One region of the Streptomyces diastaticus subsp. diastaticus genome, then DNA from elsewhere that is predicted to be linked to it. Evidence: riboswitches for the same ligand, from Rfam matches in the RefSeq annotation. Region 1 holds a riboswitch; each other region holds the start of a gene.
What was found. A riboswitch is a leader RNA that binds a small molecule or an ion and turns the genes downstream of it on or off. The one in region 1 is predicted to bind cobalamin.
Positions count from the first base shown of each region.

Region 2: another riboswitch for cobalamin. It lies ahead of Sdia_RS12120 (cobalamin biosynthesis protein); the one in region 1 lies ahead of Sdia_RS30620 (GHMP family kinase ATP-binding protein).
Region 3: another riboswitch for cobalamin. It lies ahead of Sdia_RS22240 (ABC transporter substrate-binding protein); the one in region 1 lies ahead of Sdia_RS30620 (GHMP family kinase ATP-binding protein).
Region 4: another riboswitch for cobalamin. It lies ahead of Sdia_RS18105 (CoA-acylating methylmalonate-semialdehyde dehydrogenase); the one in region 1 lies ahead of Sdia_RS30620 (GHMP family kinase ATP-binding protein).

Region 1 is NZ_BLLN01000003.1:2,139,411-2,143,614, reverse strand. Features, by position in the region: gene Sdia_RS17435 (hypothetical protein) at 101-445, opposite strand; gene Sdia_RS17430 (ferric reductase-like transmembrane domain-containing protein) at 610-1,524, opposite strand; cobalamin riboswitch at 1,824-1,975, shown strand; partial or broken gene Sdia_RS30620 (GHMP family kinase ATP-binding protein) at 2,199-2,615, shown strand; gene Sdia_RS17420 (transposase family protein) at 2,789-3,544, opposite strand; gene Sdia_RS17415 (hypothetical protein) at 3,660-3,992, shown strand; gene Sdia_RS17410 (cysteine synthase family protein) at 3,989-4,204, shown strand, end outside.
Region 2 is NZ_BLLN01000003.1:829,194-833,397, forward strand. Features, by position in the region: gene Sdia_RS12115 (cobyric acid synthase) at 10-1,578, opposite strand; gene Sdia_RS12120 (cobalamin biosynthesis protein) at 1,575-2,561, opposite strand; cobalamin riboswitch at 2,687-2,811, opposite strand; gene Sdia_RS12125 (hypothetical protein) at 2,993-3,211, opposite strand; gene Sdia_RS12130 (inorganic phosphate transporter) at 3,243-4,204, opposite strand, start outside.
Region 3 is NZ_BLLN01000005.1:1,073,776-1,077,979, reverse strand. Features, by position in the region: gene Sdia_RS22250 (ABC transporter ATP-binding protein) at 1-246, opposite strand, end outside; gene Sdia_RS22245 (FecCD family ABC transporter permease) at 243-1,301, opposite strand; gene Sdia_RS22240 (ABC transporter substrate-binding protein) at 1,298-2,350, opposite strand; cobalamin riboswitch at 2,410-2,601, opposite strand; gene Sdia_RS22235 (MMPL family transporter) at 2,661-4,204, opposite strand, start outside.
Region 4 is NZ_BLLN01000005.1:54,600-58,803, forward strand. Features, by position in the region: gene Sdia_RS18100 (acyl-CoA dehydrogenase family protein) at 1-320, opposite strand, end outside; gene Sdia_RS18105 (CoA-acylating methylmalonate-semialdehyde dehydrogenase) at 327-1,850, opposite strand; cobalamin riboswitch at 2,032-2,205, opposite strand; gene Sdia_RS18110 (ECF transporter S component) at 2,269-3,087, opposite strand; gene Sdia_RS18115 (ABC transporter ATP-binding protein) at 3,084-4,204, opposite strand, start outside.

The sequences.
Region 1 (4,204 bases):
TCAGCGCCCGCTCTCCGTGGGACAGCCACCAGGCGCAGCCCAGGGCCGCGAGAAGGTGGGCGGCCGTCATGGAAGAAGTGTCACCGGTCGCCAGCGTGTTTCAGGCGAAGGGGTTCGCCGCGTCCGGCATCCCGGCCCCTCCCATGTGCGCACCTGGGTACGCGTGAGAGGACGAGCCCGGTTCAGGAACGGTGTGGGCCCAGCTGAAAGCCGCGTGCAGCAGAAGTTGGGTGCCGAGCGTCCCCGCGCAGATGGCGAGGGGTCCGCGGGCCCGTCCGGCGGCGAACCACGCGGCCACGACGATCGACCAGAACGCCGCGACCAGCACCTCCGGGGAGACCGCATGCGCGGAGGAGAGCGCGTGGCCGCTCCCCGCGAGGCTCACGCACACCAGCGCGAAAAGGAGGGCCCGCACGGCACGCACGAGGCTCTCGGTGTGGCTCACAGTCCGCCATGGTGACGGGGAAGGGCTCGTTCCGCATCGATGCGAACCCGTCATATGCCGCTTTGTCCTCAAGGTTGTCGCGAGCCGCACACCTGGGAACCGGAGCAGGGACTGAACCGTACGACCGCCGGCACGACGGCGGTCGTCGTCCACCTCCGGGACCGTCAGCTGTGGTGCGGATGCGGACTGGTGGAGGGCGGCTCCACTGGCCGCTCGCGCCCCCCGTCCCGTCCCGAGAGCGCCACGACGAGCAGAGCCACCGCTACACCTGCCACGACGACGCGGCCCGCGGCTCGCAAGGTCCACCCCGAAAGCCGGCGGACCGACTCCGGTTTGCCCAGCCGTTCACTCCGTCGCGCCGGCCCGACCAGCCTCGCCAGCAGCAGGACGGCGACAGGAATCTGGAGCAGCCAGAGCACGGTGCGTGGCCACTCGCCGTACCAGACGTTGGTGCCGTACAGCAGCGTGTGCCAGACGCTGAGCACGTAGACGACGATCACGAAGCGGTGCAAAACCCGCCAGGTCCTCGCTCCGATGCGGTGGCGCACGTAGAAGAGCAGCCCCAGCGGCACGGCCAGGTAGAGAGCGGCCTGCCCGATGGGGATGGCGATCTGGCCTGTTCCCGAGTCGTACCAGCCGGGGACGAAGGAGTCAGCGAAGGCTGCCCACAGTCGTTCGGCCCAGCCGAGCTGCGCCTCGTACCGGACCAGTTCCGCGGCGAACATGAGGGCGTGCGCCAGCATCAGCGCCATCGTGGTGAGGCTGGTCGTGCGGTGCCAGCGCTCCAGGGTCTGCGGCGAGACGCGCAGCGCTTCAGGCCTGGTACCGGAGACCAGCAGACCGATCATCACCGTCCCCCACGCCCACAACAGGGCGGACCAGCCGAACGCCTGACTGAGCAGGTAGATCCAGTACGTGCGGGCGTCGTCCATGAAGGGCATGACCGCGACTGTCGCGGAGGTACCGGACTCCATCCGGACGTACAGGAAGACGAAGACGGCGGCGGTGACCCCGACCGCGGCGGCGGCGTCCGGCACGGCGAGGCGAAGATCACCGCGAAGGGTGACGCGCCCTCCCACACGGCCCCGGTTCTTACCGGAGCCTCTCTCCGTCTCGTCCTGGGAAGCCGTTTCTGGCGACAAGGCGAAGCCTCCAGGGTCGGTCACCGAGCGCTCGGTGAGGTCGTGGGGCCCAGTGTGACGGGACAGGCCAGTCGGACGCAGTCGTTTTCCGGCCACAGATCAACACTGCTGTCTCACGTGTGTACTTCCGTACCGCTCCTCCCTCCCCCACCACTCACATCAGGACACCGCTGAACCGCCCCCTGTCGCATCGGAGGCACCGCGTCTACGCTGACGCTGCAATCGCTCCGTACCAAGTGACCGCACTGGTACGGCGTAAGAGGGAACCCGGTGGAAATCCGGGGCTGTCCCGCAACGGTGTGCGAGAACCCCCGAACTCCGACGCCACGCACCTGGCCTCCAGCCAGACCGAGGCGCCGTGGCACTTCCCGCAAGCCCGGTCACCTGCCGGCCGCACCCGCCCGAAGTTGTCTGGCGGGTCCGACCACTGCGACCTCGAGGACCGGGTCGACGGTCACGGCGCCTTCGCGGCGAGCGCGCCGCGACCTGTCCTCCTCCTCGCCCGTGTCTGGTGCACGGCGTCGGAAGGAGAGCGAGCCCGTGTCCCTTTTCCGCCACTTCTCCCCGACCGAAGACCCCGCCGTGGCCCGTCGGCCAGAGGGGGGCCGACGGTGCTGAACTCCTTACCGGAGGTCCTTGAGAACCACGCTCCGCGCTCGCCGACGGTCTGGGGAGCGTGCCATGGGACCCTGGGCGAGCTGTACCAAGGCCCCCTGCCTTCCGGCGACGACTCCGACATCGCCCTGGTCTCTTTTCCGGTACACGGTCTGACCGCCCGAGTGGGCTTCACCCCGGGCGCCGCCCCGCAGAAGAGGGCCGGGCTCCGCCCGAAGGCGGCCGAGGCCGCTCGCCTGTTCCTGGACCACCACGGCCTGGCGCCGCCGTCGGGGACCTGGAGCCATCAGTCCGAGCTCCGTGTCGGTGTGGGGATGGCAAGTTCGACCGCTGACATCGTGGCCACGCTGCGCTGCCTCCACACCTACCTCGGCATCCCCTACGACCTGGACACGGTGCTACGCGTCCTCTCGTCGATCGAGCGTGCCGACAGCGTCTTCCTCGACGAGTTCGCCCTCCACCTGAGCAACCGGCACCGGATAGTGCGGCGCCTGGGCACCGCACTGCGTTTCCACACCGCGTACATCACTGAGCCGGGCGTGGTGGACACCGAAGCGGTCACGAGGACATTGAGGGTTTTCCCACCTCACGCTGTCGCGTGGTGCAGGACGAGAACGGCCTTCACCACGTCGGTGATCCGGTTCGTGCTGCAGCGGAGCTTCCGTAGCAGTCGCCAGCCCTTCAGGGTGGCCATGGCCTGCTCGCCGAGGCAGCGGATCTTGGCGTGCGTGCTGTTGTGCCGGCGCTGCCACCGCTTGAGGCGACGGCCACGGAAGGGCACCCGGACCGGGCAGCCGGCACCTTGGTATGCCTTGTCCGCCCAGCACTTGAGTTCGGCAGCGGCGAGAGCTTCGATGATCCCGTGAGTGCGGGCCGCAGTCAGGTCGTGGGTGGAGCCGGGCAGCGCGGGCGAAGCCCACAGCAGGCGGCCGAACGGGTCGGTGAGAACCTGGACGTTCATGCCGTGACGTTTGTGTTTGCCGGAGTAGTACCGGGTGTCGGCGGCGATTCGGTCGATCGGCAGCAGGGTGCCGTCGAGGATCACAAAGGCCAGGCGGCTCGCGGTCCGCATGACCTGGGCCAGGCTGGGAGCGAGCGTGGCCAGGACTTCTATCGCCTCGCGGACATAGCGGTAAACCGTTGCGACCCCGATGCCGAACCCGGCGGCAAGCTGGGCGTAGGTGTCACCGCAGCGCAGATGCGCCAGAACCAGAAGGGCCTGGCGGCCCGGCGTGATGCGCCGCCACCGGGTGCCGATCTCACGACGGCGCGCAGCCAGGCGTCCGGCGAGGTGGCGCAGATGGTCACTGGACAGGTCGATCGCCGATGGGTAGACAAGCACGCGAAGCTCCTGGTCGGCACGGGTGATCTTGGTCGTGAACCCGTCTACCAGGAGCTTCACCGCTTCGCATAACCCGCCAACCACCGGCCCACATCGTCAGGTTGGAAAGGGCTCATTGCAGCAGTTCTACCGCCGAAGGCCGGACGCGTACGGACAGGCTCTCACCGGTCTGCTCGACGGCTTCTCCGCTCGCGACCCCGTGGCCGTCGCCCGCGCCTCGACGCAGAGCGCGGCGCTCTCCCAAGAGGTACTGCCCAAAGAGACCTTCGAAACGGTCCTCGCTCACCAGGGACGTTTCGGAGCCGACGGCGTCTTCGTCGCCCACACCGGCTGCCTGGTCGGATACCTCTTCTGCCGCCCCTTCTCCGGCCGCACCCGCTCGGACCTGACGGCGTTCTTCGCGTCGCTGGGCCATCAGTGCTCTTTCGCCCAAGGAGGATTCAGGTGATCCACCCCCATGTCGCCGACGCCCTGAAGGCGCCGGACCTGGTGCGCCTCGACCACGGACTCGTACTGCTCCGATTCGAGTCGATGAAGATCTACTCCGCCCTGGGAGCCGTGCGTCACCTGCTGGACGAGGGTGTGGTCCGGCCCGGACAGACCCTGATGGACAGCTCCAGCGGCATCTACGCCTACGCGCTGGCCCTCGCCTGCCACCGC
Region 2 (4,204 bases), 1.3 Mb from region 1:
ACGGGCGGCTCACGGCGCGCCCGGCGGCAGGAACGGCAGGCCGGGAGGGGCGCCCCGCTCGATCAGGCGCAGCAGGGCATCGGTGTCGGCGTGCTCCTCGATCAGGTCGCCGAGCCGGTCGAGCTGCTCCTCGCGGAGCCGGCCGAAGGAGGTGTCGGGGGCGGGGACGAACCGGCGGCCCGCCGCCCGGGCCACCTCGGTGAGGAACGCCCTGCGGTAGCCGTCGCTCTCCAGCGAGCCGTGCCAGTGGGTGCCCCAGACCGCGCCCACCCGGCAGCCGTCCAGGGCCCGCCCGCCGGCGTCGGTGAAGACCGGCTCGCCGCCCAGCACCTCGGCGACGCCGTGGTGGATCTCGTACCCCTCGGCGGGCTCGCCCAACGCCGAACCGCTCGGCCGGGCCAGCGTCTTCTCCGCCGCGAACCGCACCCGGACCGGCAGCACGCCGAGCCCCTCGACGGTGCCCGCCCGGGACTCCACCTCGTCCTCGATCCGCTCCCCGAGCAGTTGGTAGCCGCCGCAGACGCCGAGCACCGGACGCCCCTCGGCGACCCGCCGCAGCAGCGCGTCGGCGAGACCCCGCTCGCGCAGCCAGGCCAGCGCGCGGACCGTGCCCCGGGTGCCGGGGACCACCACCAGGTCGGCGTCGGCCAGCTCCTCGGGCCGGTCCACGAACCGCACCACGACCCCCGGTTCCGCGGCCAGCGCGTCCACGTCGGTGAAGTTGGACATCAGCGGCACCGCGCAGACCGCGACCCGCAGCACGTCCTCACCGACCGGCGGCGCCACCACCGACTCGCGGACCGCGCCGCGCAGCGAGACGCGCAGCCCGTCCTCCTCGTCGATGCCGAGCCCCTCGGCGTACGGCAGGACACCGAAGGTGTGGCGGCCGGTGAGGCCGCGCAGCATGTCGATGCCGGGCTTCAGGAGTTCGGCGTCGCCGCGGAACTTGTTGACGACGTACCCGGCGACCAGCGCCTGGTCCTCGGGGGCCAGCAGCGCCGTGGTGCCGAAGAACGAGGCGAAGACGCCGCCCCGGTCGATGTCGCCGACGACCAGCACCGGCAGCCTCGCCGCCCGGGCCACGCCCATGTTGACGATGTCGGTCCGGCGCAGATTGATCTCGGCCGGACTGCCCGCACCCTCGCAGACCACCACGTCGTGGGTGGCACGCAGCCGCGCCAGGCAGTCCAGCACCGGCTCCAGCAGCGCCTCCCGGCGGCCGCCCGCCACCGCCCGGGCCGCTTCGCCGGGGGGCACCGAGCCGAAGAAGCCCCGGGCGCTCAGCTCCCCGACCGGCCTGCCGAGCAGCACCACCTGGCTGGAGCGGTCGCCACCGGGCTTGAGCAGTACCGGATTCATCAGCGCCGTCGGCTCGACGCGGGCCGCCTGCGCCTGCATCGCCTGGGCCCGGCCGATCTCCGCGCCCTCCCGCGTGACGAACGAGTTCAGGGACATGTTCTGCCCCTTGAACGGCGCCACCTTCATCCCGCGCCGCGCCAGCCACCGGCAGACGCCGGCCGTCAGCACGCTCTTCCCGGCGTCCGAGGTGGTCCCCGCGATCAGCAACCCGCCGCTCATGCCCCTGCCCCTCCCTGTCCTGTCGTCGCGCGCCGTGCGCGCCCGCGTATCGCTCCGGCCGCCAGCCGCGCGCCCGCCCCCGCGACCAGCGCCAGCGCGCCGACCCGCCGGGAGAGCCGGGCGGCCCGCTCGACGTCACCGGGCCGCACGGCGCGGCCCGCCGTGCCCAGCACCGGCCGGTGCTCGGTCCGCCCGCCGTAGGCGAGGGTGCCGCCGAGGCGTACGCCGAGCGCCCCGGCGAACGCCGCCTCGACCGGGCCCGCGTTGGGGCTGGGGTGGCGGTGCGCGTCGGCGCGCCAGGCGCGCAGGGCGCCGCGCGGGTCGGGCCCGGCGAGGACGGCGAGGGCCGCGGTCAGCCGGGCGCCCGGGTACCCGACGGCGTCGTCGAGCCGGGCCGAGGCCCACCCGAACCGGCGCAGCCGGGGGGACTTGTGGCCGACCATGGCGTCCAGCGTGTTGACGGCGCGGAAGCCGGCCAGACCCGGCACGCCGGCCACCGCGCCCCAGACCAGGGCGCCGACCACCGCGTCGGAGGTGTTCTCGGCGACCGACTCCACCACGGCCCGGGCCAGCGCGTCCGCGTCCAGCGCCTCGGGGTCGCGCCCGCAGAGCCGGGGCAGCAGCCGCCTGGCCCCGGCCACGTCACCGGCCTCCAGCGCGGCTCCGATCAGCCGGGCCTCACGCACCAGCGAGGTGCCGCCGACCACCGCCCAGGTGGTGGCGGCGGTCAGCGCGACGGCCGCGCGCGGGTGGGGGCGCACAGCGCGGGCGGCCAGTGCGGCTACCGCGGTGGCGCCCCCGGCGCACAGGGCGGTGTGCAGCGCGCCCCAGCCCCGGTGGTCGTGGAACAGGCGCCGCTCGACGGCGGAGGCGGCCCGGCCGAAGAGGGCCACGGGGTGGCCCCGGCGGGGATCGGCGAGGAGGGCGTCGGCCAGCAGCCCGGCGGTGGCGCCGTACGCGAAGACGCGGTCGGCCCGGTCCACGGGCTCAGCCCGTTCGGCGCTCGGCGTACCGGGGGAGTGGGCAAGGGGGCGGCGACGGGCAGCCACGCATGGCGGTGTGTCCTCACTCAGGGTCCGCGCCCTGGTTCGACGTGACCGGGGGCGAGAGTCTCCTGGCTTCCGGATCGGCGGCACCCCCTGGCCTTCCAGCCCTTTCGGGCCGTGGCGCTCGGCGGAGATGCCGCTCCCCGGTGACAGTGGCGGGACCGCGCCGGATTCGCACCGGCTTCCTCTGCTGCCTCCGTGTTTCGGCCCCGGCAGTCCACCACGGCCCCGGAACACCAGTCAACTCGCCGTTGACCTGCGAGGAAGAGTGTGTGGAGGCCCACAGCCGGGGTGTACGCACCCAGGACGGCGAAGGGCGGGCCGGACGCCGTGCGTCCGGCCCGCCCTTCGCCGGCGGGTGGTGGCCCTCAGACCACGATGACGTAGATCCCGTAGGCGACCGCCGCCGCGCAGAGCGCGAAGCAGAGGTAACCGCCGGCCTTGGCCGCGGCGCCGGACCCGCCCTGCGCGCCGCTCGCGCTCTTGGAGAGGCCCACGATGCCGAGGGTGAAGAAGCCGACGAGCGCGACGGTGACCACGAGGCTCACGCCGAAGACGGAGCCGAGAGCTGCCCAGTCGATGTCCATGGTGAGGAGTCCTTACGTACGCGAGGCCGGGTCAGACCCGCGCCGGCCGGGCGGGTTCCGCGGCGGCGGAGGGGTGGCCCGGCTGGGCCGGGATCGAGGGGAGCGGGGAGCCGCCCGCGGGACCGTCGTCGTCCCGGTCGCCGGAGGCCGGCACGGTGGCCCCGTCGGAGGCGACGGCCGCGCCGGTGGGCGGCGGGGCGACGGAGGCCATGGCCTGCGTGACGACGCCCGCGGGCTCGTCCTGGACCGGCTCGACGTCGTTGACGTTGTCGTGGGTGACGGGGGAGCGGCGCGAGCGGAGCCAGATCGCGAAGGACCCGCCGACCAGCAGGACCGCGGTGGCGGCGACGCCCCAGTCGCCCTGCTTGGTGAGGAGTTCGGCGGCCGCGCCGACGAGGGCGGCGGCCGGCAGGGTCAGACCCCAGGCCACGAACATCCGGGTGGCGGTCGACCAGCGGACCACGCCGCCCTTGCGGCCGAGGCCCGCGCCCATCACGGCGCCGGAGCAGGACTGGGTGGTGGAGAGGGAGAAACCCAGGTGGGAGGAGGCGAGGATGACCGTCGCGGCGCTGGTCTGGGCGGCGAAGCCCTGCGGCGGGGTGAGGTCGGTCAGGCCCTTGCCCATGGTCCGGATGATGCGCCAGCCGCCCAGGTAGGTGCCGAGCGCGATGGCGACACCGGCGGAGACGATGACCCACAGCGGGGGGTTGGAGCCGGGCGCGAGGACACCGCCGGTGACCAGGGCGAGGGTGATGACACCCATCGTCTTCTGGGCGTCGTTGGTGCCGTGCGCCAGCGAGACCAGGCCGGCCGAGGCGATCTGCCCGGCGCGGTAGCCCTTGGCGGTGGACTTCTCGTCCACGTTCCGGTTGATCCGGAAGGTGAGCCGGGTGGCGAGCATCGCGGCGAGGCCGGCGACGATCGGCGCGGCGAGGGCGGGCAGCAGCACCTTGGTGACGACGGTGCCGCCGTTGACGGAGGACCAGCCCGCGG
Region 3 (4,204 bases), on a different contig from region 1:
GCGGCCCAGTTCGGCCGGGGTGGAGCCGTCCACGGTGACGGTGCCGGCGGACGGCGCCAGCAGCCCTGCCAGCAGCCGCAGCAGGGTCGACTTGCCGGAGCCGTTGGGCCCGATGAGCCCGACCGTGCTTGCGGCGCGCGCCTGGAGCGTGACGCCGTCCAGGATGAGCCGCCCGCCCGCCGACCGCGAGACCCGTTCCGCGCGGAGCGCCGGCCGGCCGGCCGGGCAGGTGGCACGGCCGGTCACGCGGGCCTCCGGGTGCGGTACATGATGAGGACGAAGGCGGGCACGCCGATCAGCGAGGTGACCACGCCGACCGGGATCTCCTGCGGCGCCAGCACGGTCCTGGCCAGGGTGTCCACCCAGACCAGGAAGACGGCGCCGCTCAGCGCCGCCACCGGCAGCAGCCGCCCGTGCAGGGTGCCGGTCAGGGCGCGGGCGGCGTGCGGCAGCACCAGCCCGACGAAACCGATCGCTCCGGCGGCGCTGACCAGCGCGGCGGTGAGCAGCGCGGTGACGGTCAGCAGGACCAGCCGGGTCCGCGCCACCGGGACGCCGAGGGAGGCGGCGCTCTCCGTTCCGAAGGCGAAGGCGTCGAGCTGGTTGGCCCGTGCCCCGCACACCACCAGCGCCGCCGCCAGCACGGCCAGGCAGGCCCAGACGTCGGTCCAGGTGGCGCCGGAGAGGCTGCCGAGCAGCCAGAAGAGGATGCCCCGGGTCTGTTCGGCGTCGGCGGCGAACATCACGACGAACGAGGTGAGCGCGGAGAAGAGCTGCATACCCGCCACTCCGGAGAGCACCACCCGGTCGGTGGTGCCGCCGAGGCTGTGGCTGAGCAGCAGCACGAGACCGAAGGAGACGAGGGCGCCGACGAAGGCGCCGGTGGAGACCGACAGCGCGCCGCCGCCGAGCCCGAGGACGACCACGGCGACCGCGCCGGTGGAGGCGCCGGAGGAGACGCCGAGGACGAACGGGTCGGCCAGCGGGTTGCGCAGCAGCGACTGCATGACCACGCCGCAGAGCGCGAGCCCGGCCCCGCAGACGGCGGCCAGCACGGTACGCGGCAAGCGCAGTTCCCAGACGATGCCCTCACGGATGGGCGTCAGCCCGCTCTCCCGGCCGCCGAGGCGGGAGGCGACGACGGCCCACACGTCGGGGACGGAGACGCGGGCGGGACCGATGGTGATGGCGACCGAGACGGAGGCCAGCAGCAGGACGAGAGCCGACAGACCGAGCGTCCACGCCCCCGGCCGCCGCGCCCGCCCGGGCCCCGTGCCGGGGCGCGCGGCGGTGACGGTCACTTCGCCAGCCCGAACTCACGCAGCTTGGCGGCGACTTCCTCGATGCCGTCGACGGTGCGGATCGAGGGGTTCAGCGCCGCCCCGCTCACCTGTACGTACCGCTTCCTCTTCACCGCCGTCATGGTGCGAGTGGCCGGGTGGGACTCCAGGAAGGCGATCTTCCTGGCGGCGCTCTCCGCCGTCTGCGACTTGCGGGTGAGGTCGCCGATGACCAGCACGTCGGGGTCGCGGTCGGCGACGGTCTCCCAGTTGATCTGCGGCCACTCGTCCTTGGTGTCGTCGAAGACGTTCTTCCCGCCGACGGCCTCGGTGATGATGCCGGGCGCACCGCAGCAGCCGCCCATGTACGGCGCCTCGGCGTTGGCGAACCAGTAGAGGAGGGTGGGCCGTTCGTCCTCGGGAGCCTTCCTGGTGCTCAGCCCGTCAGTGGCCTTCCGGGCCCGCCGGCCGAGGTCGGCGACGAGCTTCTCACCACGTTCCTCGACGCCGAAGACCTTCGCCAGGTCGGTGACCTCGCCGTGGATGTCGGCCAGGGAGAGCGGATCGGTCCGCGCGCCGTCCCCGTCACCGGAGTTGGTCTTGGCGCAGTCGGCGGGCGAGACGTAGGTGCCCACACCGAGGTCCTCGAACGCCTCGCGGGTGGCGACGCCGCCCTTGCCGAGGGTCGACTCGAAGGAGGCGGTGACGAAGTCCGGTTCCTCGTCGAGGACCTTCTCGAACGAGGGGTTGTTGTCGGCGAGCCGCTTGACCTTGGCGTTGTCCTTCGCCAGGTGCGGCAGGACCGGGTCGGTCCAGGTAGCGGTGCCCGCCATCCGGTCGGCGAGACCGAGCGAGAGCAGGATCTCGGTGGAGTCCTGGTTGAGCGAGACGGCTCGCCGCGGCGGCTGCTCGACGGTCACGGTGCGGCCGCAGTTCTCCAGCGTGGCCGCCCCGGCCTCCTTCGCCTCGGCGGCGGGTTCGGAGCCCTGGCCCCCGCAGGCGGTGAGCAGCAGGCCGAGGGCGGTGCAGGAGGCGGCGAGGGAGATCCGGCGGAAGGGCGCAACAAGCACGGGGGTACGGCTTTCGTGTCGAGGCTCGGTCGCGAAGCCTGGCGTACAGGAACCCCGCCCGAAGGGGCGGAGGGCCAGCAGGTCTTCGGACTCGGGGTCGTGCGGACGGCGCGCCTTCCCGGGGGATGCCCCAGTGGCGTACTGCGCCGCCCGTCGCCCTCACCGCTGCGCGTCAGTTCCGGGTTCGCACCGGATTCCCTGACCCGTTCGCATCGAGATGCGCGGGTACGACTGGCGTGCGAAAGCTAGCACGGCGGGCCTCCCGGTCCCTGGGGTGGGGGGAGGCCCGCCGTGCCCGTACGGCCTGCGGTCATGCCGGGGTGCGGTCGTCCTCGGTGGCGTCCCGCGCCGGCTCGGCCCGGCGGCTGAGCGCGCCCGGCCACCAGGAGGCGGGGCCGATGTCGCGGACCAGGGCGGGGACCAGCAGGGAGCGCACGACCAGGGTGTCGAGCAGCACGCCGAAGGCGACGATGAAGGCGATCTGGACGAGGAAGGCCAGCGGGATCACCCCGAGGGCCGCGAAGGTGGCCGCCAGGACCACACCGGCCGAGGTGATGACTCCGCCGGTGGTGGTCAGGCCCCGCCGTACGCCCTCGCGGGTGCCGTGCAGCGCGGTCTCCTCGCGGACCCGGGACATCAGGAAGATGTTGTAGTCGACGCCGAGGGCGACCAGGAAGACGAATCCGTAGAGCGGGACGGAGGCGTCCGTCCCGGTGAAGCCGAAGACGTGGGTGAAGACCAGCGAGGCGATGCCGAGGGTGGCGGCGAAGTTCAGTGCCACGGTGAGCACCAGCAGCAGCGGCGTCACCAGCGAGCGGAGCAGCGCGATCAGGATGACGAGGATGATGGCCAGCACCACCGGCATGATCAGGTTCCGGTCGGCCTCGGCGGTGCGCTGGGTGTCGTACTGCTGCGCGGTGTAGCCGCCGACCACCGCGTCGGCGCCGTCCACCGCGTGTACGGCGGTCCGCAGCCGGGCCACGGTCTCCTTGGCGGCGTCGCTGTCCGCGCCGTCCTGGAGGGTGGCGTCGATCCGCACCCGGCCGTCCACGACGCGCGGTTCGCCGCCGCCGGGCCGTCCCGACTCGGTGACCGGGGCGACCGAGGCGACGCCCTCGGTCTTCTCGGCGGCCGCGACCACCTCGTCCACCCGGCCGGCGTCGGCGATGACGACGGCCGGGTTGCCGGCGCCGCCCGGGAAGTGACGGCTCAGCGTCTCCTGGGCGGAGACCGACGGTGCGTCGTTGACGAAGATCTCGTCGAGCGGGACGCCCCGGCTGCTCAGCGTCGGGGCGAAGGCCGCGCACGCCACGAGGGCGGCCAGGGTGATCGCCCAGACCTTGCGCGGCGTCCTGTCGACCCGGTCGGCGACCCGCTGCCACAGACGGTGGCTGCCACCGGTGCCGGTGACCTTGGGCCGGGCCGGCCAGTAGGCGGCCCGGCCGAGCAGGACCAGAGCGGCGGGCAGGAAGGTGAGCGCGCTGAGGACCGAGCAGACGATGCCGATGGCCCCGACGGGTCCGAGGGCCCGGTTGTTGGTGAGGTCGCTGAGGAGAAGTGCCAGCAGGCCGAGCGCGACGGTGGCGGCGCTGGCGGTGATCGGTCCGAACGACTGCCGCCAGGCCAGCCGCATCGCGGTGAACCGGTCGCCGTGCAGGCTCAGTTCCTCCCGGAACCGGGCGGTGAGCAGCAGCGCGTAGTCGGTGGCGGCACCGATCACCAGGATCGACAGGATGCCCTGCACCTGCCCGTCGACCCGGACCACGTCCCGCTCGGCCAGGGCGTACACCACCGCGCAGGCGAGTCCGAGGGCGAGGACCGCGCCGAAGATGATGACGAGCGGCAGCAGCACGC
Region 4 (4,204 bases), on a different contig from region 1:
CGCTGGGCGTCGTCACCGTAGCGGTCGATCATCCAGGCGACCATGTTGTGGATGGAGAGGTACCCGGCGATGGCCGGGCAGCCGGAGGCGAGGGTCTCGAAGACGAGGACGCCGTCGGAGCGGGTGAGGCCGCTGCCGCCGGACTCCTCGCGGACGTAGACACCGCCGAGGCCGAGTCCGGCCGCCTTGCGCAGCACGTCGACGGGGAAGTGCTTGTCGCGGTCCCAGTCCAGGGCGTGCGGGGCGAGGTGGTCCTGGGCGAAGTCGAGCGTGGTCTCGACGAGGGCCTGCTGGTCCTCGGTGAGCGCGGTGATGGTCATAGCCGCTCAGCTCATCGTGGGGATCGTGAAGCTCGCTCCTTCTCGCAGGCCGGCGGGCCAGCGCGAGGTGACCGTCTTCGTACGGGTGTAGAAGCGGACGGCGTCCGGACCGTGTTGGTTGAGGTCGCCGAAGCCGGAGCGCTTCCAGCCGCCGAAGGTGTGGTAGGCGACCGGTACCGGGATGGGCACGTTGACGCCGACCATGCCGGTGTTGACTCGCCGGGTGAAGTCGCGGGCGGTGTCGCCGTCCCGGGTGAAGAGCGCCACGCCGTTGCCGAAGGTGTGCTCGCTGGGCAGGCGCAGCGCCTCCTCGTAGTCAGCGGCGCGCACGACGGACAGCACGGGGCCGAAGATCTCCTCCTGGTAGATGCGCATGGCGGGCGTCACCCGGTCGAAGAGGGAGGCGCCGGCGAAGAAGCCGTTCGCGTGGCCGTCGAGGGTGAATCCCCGTCCATCCACGACGAGTTCGGCTCCTTCCTTGACACCGAGGTCGACGTATGAGCGGACCCGGTCCACGGCGTCCCGGCCCACCAGGGGGCCGAAGTCGGCCTCGGGGTCGTCGCTGCGGCCGATCCGCAGCGCGGCGATGCGGTCCTTGAGTCGGGCCACGAGCGCGTCGGCGGTCTCCTCCCCCACCGGGACGGCGACCGAGATCGCCATGCACCGCTCCCCCGCCGAGCCGTACCCGGCACCGACCAGGGCGTCGACGGCCTGGTCGAGGTCGGCGTCCGGCATCACGATCATGTGGTTCTTGGCACCGCCGAAGCACTGGGCGCGCTTTCCGTGCGCGGCGGCGGTCGCGTAGACGTGCGCGGCGACCGGGGTGGAGCCGACGAAGCCGAGGGCTGCTACGCGGGGATCCTCCAGGAGGGTGTCGACGGTCTCCCGGGCGCCGTTGACGACGTTGAGGACGCCGGGCGGCAGGCCCGACTCCAGGAAGAGTTCGGCGAGCCGCAGCGGGACGGACGGGTCCCGCTCCGACGGCTTGAGGATGAAGGCGTTGCCGCAGGCCAGCGCGGGGGCGGCCTTCCACAGGGGGATCATCGCGGGGAAGTTGAAGGGGGTGATCCCGGCGACCACGCCGAGCGGGGAACGCAGGGAGTGGACGTCGATGCCGGTGCCGGCGTTGTCGGTGAACTCGCCCTTGAGCAGGTGCGGGATGCCGGCGGCGAACTCGACGACCTCCAGGCCGCGCTGGATGTCGCCGTGGGCGTCGGCGACGGTCTTGCCGTGCTCGGCGGACAGCAGCCGGGCCAGCGTGTCCTTCTCCTGCTCGACGAGCTGGAGAAAGCGCATCATGACCCGGGCCCGGCGTTGCGGGTTCCATTCGCCCCACTCGCGCTGTGCGCGGTCGGCGTCGGCGATGGCCGCCTCGGTCTCGGCGCGGTTCGCGAGGGGTACCAGGGCCTGGACGTCGCCGGTGTTGGGGTCGTACACCTCGCCGAAGGACCCCGAGGTGCCCGGGGTGTGCTTGCCGCCGACGAAGTGCGTCAACTCGCGCACGGAGGCGCGTTCGTGCTCTCGGACCATGACTGCCTGCTCTCGTCAGGAGGGATCCGGGGATGGCGCGCCGGGTCCCGCACACGTACGCGGTCGCGTACGGACGCAGGGGGCGCGGGCTCGCGTATGGCCGGAGTCCCGTCAGAGGCGGGGTTCACCAGGGTCGTGGGTACACACCGGTGCCATGCGTGTCAGCTCCATCCTCGTGGACAACACGGAACATCCCGCGGCCGGTATCCTGACTTCCGGATCAGCGCGCGCCGTCCGCCTTCCCGACATCCAACTCGTCAGTGGCGTACCGCTCGACGGCGTACTCCCCGGTCACAGTGGCGGGACCGTGCCGGAATCACACCGGCTTCCCTGCACCGCGGGCCTTGTACTCGCGACTATATAGTTGGACGTCCTAGTAAATCCAGTACCGTTCGGCGGTATCGCCGGAACCGGCCGGTCAGGTGGGTTCGGAATCGGCCGTCCGGGGTTCGGCGAAGCGCACGGGAGCGCGGAACCGGGCCTTGCGCGCGGCCCGCCGGAAGGTCGTCAGCACCGCCGGCCCCGCCAGCAGGATGCACACGAAGTTGGTGACCGCCCGGCCGGTGTCCCAGCCCAGGGACGTGGCGATGTCGAAGGCGATGTAGCGCTGCCACTGCTCGGTGAAGGGCAGTCCGGGCAGGTAGGCGATGGAGCTGTTGGGGTCCAGGGAGAACGGCCAGAAGGAAAGGTTGAGGAGGAAGCCGAAGAGATACCCGGACAGGGAACCGTAGACGGCCAGCATCAGCACCTCGCGGCGGCCCGTGGCCCGGGGGAGGAATCCGGCGAGCATCCCGACGAAGGCACAGCCGAACATCTGGTACGGCATCCAGGGCCCGACCCCGCCGGTGATGAGCGCGGAGGCGAACAGGGAGGTACAGCCGAGGGTGAAGCCGAAGCCGGGGCCGTAGACGCGGCCGGCCAGGACCAGGACGAAGAAGACGGTCTCGATGCCGGCGGTTCCGGCCCCCAGCGGTCGCAGGGCCGCGTTCACGGCGGACAGGACACCCAGCATGGCGAGGGCCTTGGAGTCGATACCGCCCTCGGCGATCTCCGAGAGGACCACACACAGGACGAGCACCAGGAGCACGCCGAAGATGAGCGGGGGCGCATAGTTCGAGCCGAACTTCCCGGGTGCCACGACGAACGGCCAGAAGAAGGCGACGATCCCGAGGAACGCCGACAGCACCATGACGACTGCGATGCGTGGGGTCAGCCGGATGGCGGCGGCCGTCGTCATGACCGGGCCGCCTTCACCTGGTCGACGGTCAGATACGGCAGCGGCGCGAGGATCTTCGCCGTCTGGGGCGCGAAGACGGGCGAGGAGACGATGACGTCGGCGGTCGGACCGTCGTCGACGACGTCGCCCTCGGCCATGACGACGACACGGTCGGCGGCGCGGGCGGCGAACTCGACGTCGTGGGTGGAGATCACGACCGCCCTGCCCTCCGCCGCGAGGGCGTTCACGACACCGATCAGTGCGGTCTTGGCCCGGTAGTCCAGGCCGCGGGTGGGCTCGTCGAGCAGGACGACCCGGGGCGCGGCGGAGAGCTGGATGGCGAGGACGAGGGCGAGCTTCTGTCCCTCGGACAGGTCGCGGGGATGGGTGGCGTCGTCGATGCCCGGAGCGAGTCGGTCCAGTACGGTGCGGGCCTCGGTGGTGCCCGACTCGGTGTCCGCCTGGTCGAGCTCCTGCCTCACGCTCTCCAGGTAGAGCAGATCGGAGGGCGTCTGCGGGACCAGTCCGACGAGTCGACGGGACCGCGCGGCGGGCACGTCGCGCGGATCGGGGCCGTCGACCGGTTTCACCGTCCCGGCTCGGCGCGGGCCCGACCCCTGCAAGGCCCACAGGAGCGAGGACTTGCCACAGCCGTTGCGTCCCATGAGGGCGGTCACCTCGCCCGCGTACAGGTCGAGGTCGACCTCTCGTACGGCGGGGACGCCCCCGTAGGCGACGGTGATGCCGCGCGCCGTCAGCAGCTTGCGCCGCTCCTGGGCCGGGGCCAGGCGGACAGGGGCCGGGGGGCGGTCGGCCAGTTCGGTGCGCAGGGGGGCGGCCTCACGGCGGGCGTCGCGGATCGACAGCGGCAGGGGTGACCAGTCGGCCGCCCGGCCCAGTTCGACGATCGGCGGGGCGATCGTCGACGTGCGCAGGATCTCGGCGGCGGGTCCGATGCGGGCACGGCCGTCACCGGGCAGGTGGAGGACCCGGTCGGCGTACTGGACGACGCGTTCGAGCCGGTGCTCGGCCATGAGGACGGTGACCCCGAGGTCGTGGACGAGGCGGGTGACCGCGGCGAGGACCTCCTCGGCGGCCGTCGGGTCCAGCGCGGAGGTCGGTTCGTCCAGGACCAGGA